2 regions of the Priestia sp. Y58 genome follow, and region 1 is predicted to be linked to the other one. Evidence: riboswitches for the same ligand, from Rfam matches in the RefSeq annotation. Region 1 holds a riboswitch; the other holds the start of a gene.

Region 1 (3,573 bases):
ACAAGTGCCGTTGCGATTAAGGCATTAACTGGAACGCCTCGTTTATTCACTTTTGCTAAGAACCTTGGTGCTTTTCCATCTTTCGCTAAGTTCCACAGCATACGCGTAGAAGCATACATACCTGAGTTACCAGCAGATAAAACAGCTGTTAAAATAACGGCATTGATAGCCGATGCCGCAAACGCCAGACCTGCTCGTTCGAATATTAGAGTAAACGGACTTACCCGCACATCATCACTTGCTAATGAATCCGCTGTGTATGGAATAAGCATTCCAATAACAAAAATAGCTAAAATATAAAATAACAAGATGCGCCAGAAGACTTGTTTAACTGCGCGAGGAACCGTTTTTTCGGGATCTTCACTTTCTCCAGCCGCGACTCCAAGCAACTCTGTTCCTTGGAATGAAAAACCAGCAGCCATAAAAATACCTAGTACAGTAAAGAATCCACCGTGAATCGGTCCATCACCAAGCGTGAAGTTTTTAAAACCTGGTGCTTCATTGTTAAAGATACCAAAAATCATCATAATACCAATAACTAAAAAGATGATAACCGTTACTACTTTAATTAACGAAAACCAAAATTCAGATTCACCAAATCCTTTTACAGAAAGGTAGTTAAGCCCAAACATAATTAATAAAAACAGGGCACTCCATAAAATAGAAGAAGAGTTTGGGAACCAAAATTTCATAATAAGGGCTCCAGCGGATAATTCAGCTGCAATCGTAATAGCCCAGTTATACCAGTAGTTCCAGCCGAGAGCGAAACCAAAGGATGGATCTACAAAACGAGACGCATACGTACTAAATGAACCAGCTTCAGGCATATAAGCTGCGAGCTCTGCTAGGCTGGTCATCAAAAAGTAAACCATGACGCCAATGATAGCGTAAGCTAAAAGCGCTCCCCCAGGTCCTGCTGTGTGAATTGCTCCACCACTTGCTAGGAATAAGCCGGTTCCAATGGCTCCTCCTAATGAAATCATCGTTAAGTGGCGAGATTTCAACCCACGTTTTAATTCTTGCTGCTCTTGCATAGATAAATACTCCTTTCGAATGTACGGAAAGAGACGGGATAACATAAAAAAAGCCCGCAGTATATGTGCGCGCTTTTAAATCTGAAAACCGCGTCAACCTTCCGTGAAGATAGCTCTTCACATCACTCGCATGATGTGACAGTTCTGTTCCTGTTCGGAGACAGCCCCAGCTTAAATCAACCGAGAAGTGATCTAAACTTCGGCAATTTTTCCTTTCAAGCAACATCCTCAATGTTCTCTGCATTTCCGTTACTTTACTATTAAAAACTGCGACCTCTACCTCATCGATTAGGATGAGGGTTTTTTATATTCAATTGACATAAAAGAAGTATAACAAATACTAAAACGATTGTCATTATAAAAAATAGATTCAGAAAATAGAAACATCTTTGAAATCTCTCGAATCTATTTTGTTACATATGGTATAATAAACATTGTCTTTATACTACATAAATATCCAAACGTACCACAGGGGGAGCCGCCGTGCTGAGAGTGAACGAAATGTTCAGACCCTTAGAACCTGTTAGTTAACGCTAGCGTAGGAATGTGGGAATAGTAGCATATATTTGCTTACTCCTGTGTAAACCGTTTGATATGAATGATTCAAAAACAGGAGTGAGAAACGTGAATAAAGCATTACCTTTACAGGCTAAAATTGAAATAGCTATTTTTGCAGCATTGGCACTTCTACTTGACCTTTTGCCTTCCATTAAGATTGCAACGGCTGTAAGTATTTCGTTCTCCATGGTGCCCATTTTTATTATGTGCTTTCGCTGGGGAGTAAAAGGCGGGGCTCTATCTGGTCTATTATGGGGGCTTTTGCAGTTAGCGACAGGAACGGCTTATATTTTAACAGCGCTACAAACATTTATTGAATATATTGTGGCTTTTGCTTTTATAGGTTTTGGAGGTATTTTTTCACAATCTATTAAAACAAATTTAGCTACCAATAACAGATCAAAAGCTTTTGTTTTGATTGTTTTATCCCTTATTATCGGAAGCTTCGCACGTTATTTCTGGCACTTTATTGCTGGTATTATTTTCTGGGGATCGTACGCACCAAAAGGTATGTCCGCTCTGTGGTATTCTTTTTCAATGAACGGTATTTCAATGGTAGGGTCACTAATAGCCTGCTTAGTCATTCTTTCATTGTTAATTCCATCGGCATCAAGAATGATTGTAACTAAATCACATTCATCATAAGAAAAAAGACTAAATCTACCAAGATTTAGTCTTTTTTGTCATTTGTCACCTTTGTTTACACAAAAGTGTGTCAGGTTTGATAACATAGTTAGTGAAATATTCAAAAAACTGTTTTATGATAGTCAACATATTCAAACGAGATAAAGGATTGATAGCATGCTACAGAAATGGATCACGAGCATAGGTTTAGATATTGGAACAAGCACAACAAAACTGATTGTAAGCAAGCTGTTAATAGCAAATCAACAAAATCAGTTTACGCTGCCAGGCTGTCAAATTATTGATCGTCGCGTAACGTATGCAAGTTCTATCTATACCACACCTATGTTAAACGAGGTTGAAATCGATGTTCAACGATTAACGGTACTACTAGAACAAGAGTACAAAAATGCAGAAATCTCCTTAGATCAAGTGGAGGCGGGCGCTGTGATCATCACAGGAGAAACTGCTAGAAAGCAAAATGCAGAAACTATCGTTCACTATCTAGCCGAACATGCTGGAGATTTTGTTGTTGCAACAGCCGGTGCTGACTTGGAAGGAATATTGGCGGCAAAAGGATCAGGAGCAATCCAACATTCCGCTGAAACAAATGCAGTAATTGCCAATATTGATGTAGGAGGAGGCACCGCTAACATCGCTTTATGTCAAAACGGAAAAGTGATCGAAACGTTTACGCTGCATGTAGGTGGAAGATTAATTCGGCTGAATTCAGACGGCTTTGTTACCTACGTTTCACCTTATTTAACTGAATTTTTAAAAAATAATTCTTTAACACTGCGAGAAGGTGAAAAAGCAACATTTGAAAAACTCTCGTCTATCTGTCAATTACTAGCTGAAGAAACCGTGAATTATGTAAGAGCACTAATTCAAACCTCTTCGCTGCTCGTTTCTCCTCATACAAGATCTTCTATCCAACCAGAAACAATTATGATTTCAGGAGGAGTAGGAGCAATGATGGAGAAGCAAATGCCAAAAACCGTGAAAGAAGTGGCCATACACGGAGACATTGGTCCGCTTCTAGCATATCATTTTCAATCCATCCAAGTATCTCAAGCCGCTGAGACAACGCGCGCTACTGTAATTGGTGCTGGTATGCAAAATACAGAAGTTAGCGGATCAACCGTATACATTGGGTCGAAGCGGCTGCCGCTAAAAAATATTCCGATTATAGAGATACCCGTTCAGCAAGAAGAGACGTGGAATCCGCAGCTGTTTCAAGAAAGAGCTCGGGCGTCATGTATGCAGGCTTCAACTATTTTCAGTGCAGAAGATCCCCCCGCTGCTATTGCTTTATCTCATTTTCCTTACTGCAGCTATAAGATGCTTCAAGAATTAG
Region 2 (3,573 bases), on a different contig from region 1:
GACAGCGCGTTATCACGTTTTTGTGCTCCTGGATGGCCTTTTGCTAGATCAGCGGCATGCGCAGCAATTTTATAGGTGATAACCCCTTCTCGAACGTCTTCTTTATTCGGCAGACCTAAATGTTCTTTTGGGGTTACGTAGCAAAGCATAGCTGTCCCAAACCAACCAATCATTGCAGCCCCAATACCTGATGTAATATGGTCATAGCCTGGAGCGATGTCGGTTGTAAGCGGTCCAAGAGTATAGAAGGGAGCTTCTTGGCATATTTCCATTTGTTTATCTACGTTTTCTTTGATGAGGTGCATAGGAACATGTCCAGGACCTTCAATCATAACTTGAACATCGTGTTTCCAAGCAATTTTAGTTAATTCACCAAGCGTTTCTAATTCGCCGAACTGTGCCTCATCATTAGCATCTGCAATGGAACCAGGACGTAACCCATCGCCAAGGGAAATAGAAATATCGTATGCTTTACAGATTTCACAGATTTCTTCAAAGCGAGTATATAAAAAGTTCTCTTCATGATGAGCTAAACACCACTGCGCCAAGATGGATCCTCCGCGTGAAACAATACCTGTCGTACGTTTCGCTGTTAGAGGAATATAGCGTAAAAGAACACCTGCGTGAATAGTAAAGTAATCAACACCTTGTTCTGCTTGTTCAATTAATGTATCGCGATATGCTTCCCACGTTAGATCTTCTGCTACGCCTTTTACTTTTTCAAGCGCTTGGTAAATAGGAACGGTCCCTACAGGAACAGGCGAGTTGCGGATAATCCATTCGCGTGTTGTGTGGATATCTTTTCCTGTTGATAAATCCATAATTGTATCGGCTCCCCAACGCGTTGCCCATGTCATTTTTTCTACTTCATCTTCAATAGCTGAACGAATAGCTGAATTTCCGATATTAGCATTAATTTTCACGTGGAATTTGCGGCCGATAATCATCGGTTCGCTCTCAGGGTGATTGATATTATTAGGGATAATGGCACGTCCTCTTGCTACTTCTTCACGTACGACTTCAGGATCCATCTGTTCACGAATAGCGATAAATTCCATTTCGGGCGTGATGATTCCTTTTTTCGCATAGTGCATTTGCGTTACATTTTGATTTTTTTTCGCGCGCAACGGTAAACGATTAGTGATAAAGCGCTCATACTGATCTCTTGGATCACCATCATAATAACCGTTATCCTGTGGCTGAACCGTACGGCCTTGATATGTTTCTACATCGTTTCGTTCTGCAATCCACTTTTCGCGCAGAGCCGGTAATCCTTTTTGTAAATTAATTTCATAACAGGGATCTGTATAAACACCGCTCGTGTCGTATACACGGACGGGACTATTTTCTTCTTCACCAAAAGATCCTGTAGTAGGAGACTGATGAATTTCACGCATAGGCACTTTAAGGTCTTCTCTGGATCCTTGGACATATACTTTGTGACTGTTTGGAAAAGGCTTTTTCATAGAAACTGATACATTTTGTTTTGACATGACATATTCCTCCGGTTTCGCATAAAGTGTAGCTATACCGAACCATAAAAAAATCGGGTTCTGTGATAGACAGAACCCGATGGAATAGGCGAAAAAAGAATAAACATATATTCTTTTCAAGACTACTTCCCTCCGCTGGTATAACCCAAATCAGGTTCAAAGGGTTAAAGAGTTTTATTGCACTCTTCTCTCAGTCTGAGCTATCAGACACCCCTAGTAGAAATAACATTCAAATTATTCAATTTACGGCTTAAGTTTACCATCATTCGGTAAAAAATCAACCCTTAAATAAAAAAAGCTAGACAATTAGCGTTGTCTAGCGGCATCGATTGCAATCACAATAGCTGTAATAATATGCATGATAAACCCTAAAAATGGAATCCAAGCAACCAGTGAGGTAACAATCCCTAGTATGTTTCCATAAGCAGATAACCCTCGTCTATTAGCTAAAATGAGCGTGATAGCATGAAGAATAAATCCAATAAAAAGAGGAGTATAACTAAACCCCATAACAATCCCCGCGCCAATTAAAGGAATTCCCAGCAAGGCTTCATACCCAGCAGTGATCCATTTCATTGTACGTACATTTCCATTCATAGTAAAAAGCCTCCTAAAAAAGATACTACTATATACGAGAAAAGAGAGAAAAAAGTTTCAAATTACTTAGGGGATATGTCGTATAAGCAAGCACTAGTTGATTAAAATGATAGATGACAGTAAAGAGGATGGAAAAAACATAATGATTTAGTCATTTTTTCACACCAAAGAAAAATAGTCTAGATGATTCATTTTTAGCTAAGGGCCCGGAATTTATACCGAACATAGTGACTGCTTTTTAAAACAAATAAAAGCTGATATCTTGTTTTTTGGTTATAGCATGTAAGGTTTTTATTACAAATTATTAAAGATTCTTATCTTTTTGCAAATACACATTGTATTTCATAGTTTTAACAATTATGATAAAAAAGCAAGTGTCAAAATAGGAAAATAGTTGAGCATGTAAAACGAAGCGATAAGCTTATTAATTTGAAAGAAAGGCAAGGTACATAGCTTTATGTGGGAAATTATTGTAGCAATCATTTTAGGGATTGTAGAAGGTTTAACAGAGTTTGCTCCTGTTTCGTCAACTGGGCATATGATTATTGTGGATGACCTGTGGTTAAATTCAAAAGAATTATTTTCATCTCCAGTAGCTAATACATTTAAAATTGTTATTCAGCTAGGGTCGATCTTAGCAGTAGTTGTTATTTTTAAAGATCGTTTTATTAATTTATTAGGATTAGGAAAAAAACCAGCTGCTCCAATTGGACCGACAAATCGCTTGAATTTAATGCAGGTAATTGTTGGTCTGTTACCCGCAGGAGTGTTAGGACTTTTGTTTGATGATTACATTGATGAACATTTGTTTTCTTTAAATACGGTGCTAATTGGCTTAGTAGTCGGAGCTGTATTAATGATTCTAGCAGATTTGTTTGGACCTAAACGTCCGCGTGTAGAGACGGTGGACCAAATGTCTTATGGACAAGCATTGGGTATAGGACTGTTTCAATGTATTGCTCTTTGGCCAGGTTTTTCTCGTTCAGGCTCAACGATTTCAGGAGGGGTTCTTCTTGGAATGAGCCATAAGGCAGCCGCAGATTTTACATTTATTATGGCAGTGCCAATCATGGCAGGAGCAAGTGGACTTTCATTGGTTAAAAACTGGCAGTATTTCACATCAGATGCACTACCGTTTTTTATTGCTGGTTTTATCAGCGCCTTTATTTTTGCGCTGGTATCTATTCGCTTTTTCCTGAAATTAATTAATCGTATCAAATTAGTACCATTTGCACTATATCGAATTGTTTTAGCAGCTATTCTATATTTTGTATTTTTATAAAATAAACACGCGTGTTCTTTAGTCCCTTAAACTTCTAATAGAGACTCAAAGAGCAAGAAAAAGCTATTGCAATGTTGCAATAGCTTTTTTGCATAAATATATATTATCGCCTTTTGAAAGCGTTTTACAAACATGGGTATTGACAAAACGTGTCGAAAAATAGTAAATTAATATTTGTGCAGTATAAAGTTAAGTAAAAGT

Evidence for each region. A riboswitch is a leader RNA that binds a small molecule or an ion and turns the genes downstream of it on or off. The one in region 1 is predicted to bind thiamine pyrophosphate.
Region 2: it holds a riboswitch for thiamine pyrophosphate, as region 1 does, so the genes downstream of both, thiC (phosphomethylpyrimidine synthase ThiC) here and thiT (energy-coupled thiamine transporter ThiT) in region 1, are expected to answer to the same signal.

The regions. Positions count from the first base shown of each region.
Region 1 is NZ_JAKWFL010000007.1:177,024-180,596, forward strand. It holds gene MMB68_RS20845 (amino acid permease) at 1-1,034, opposite strand, end outside; lysine riboswitch at 1,137-1,321, opposite strand; TPP riboswitch at 1,496-1,596, shown strand; gene thiT (energy-coupled thiamine transporter ThiT) at 1,629-2,237, shown strand; gene MMB68_RS20855 (ethanolamine ammonia-lyase reactivating factor EutA) at 2,394-3,573, shown strand, end outside.
Region 2 is NZ_JAKWFL010000018.1:12,346-15,918, forward strand. It holds gene thiC (phosphomethylpyrimidine synthase ThiC) at 1-1,493, opposite strand, end outside; TPP riboswitch at 1,604-1,718, opposite strand; gene MMB68_RS27055 (hypothetical protein) at 1,800-2,090, opposite strand; gene MMB68_RS27060 (undecaprenyl-diphosphate phosphatase) at 2,548-3,372, shown strand.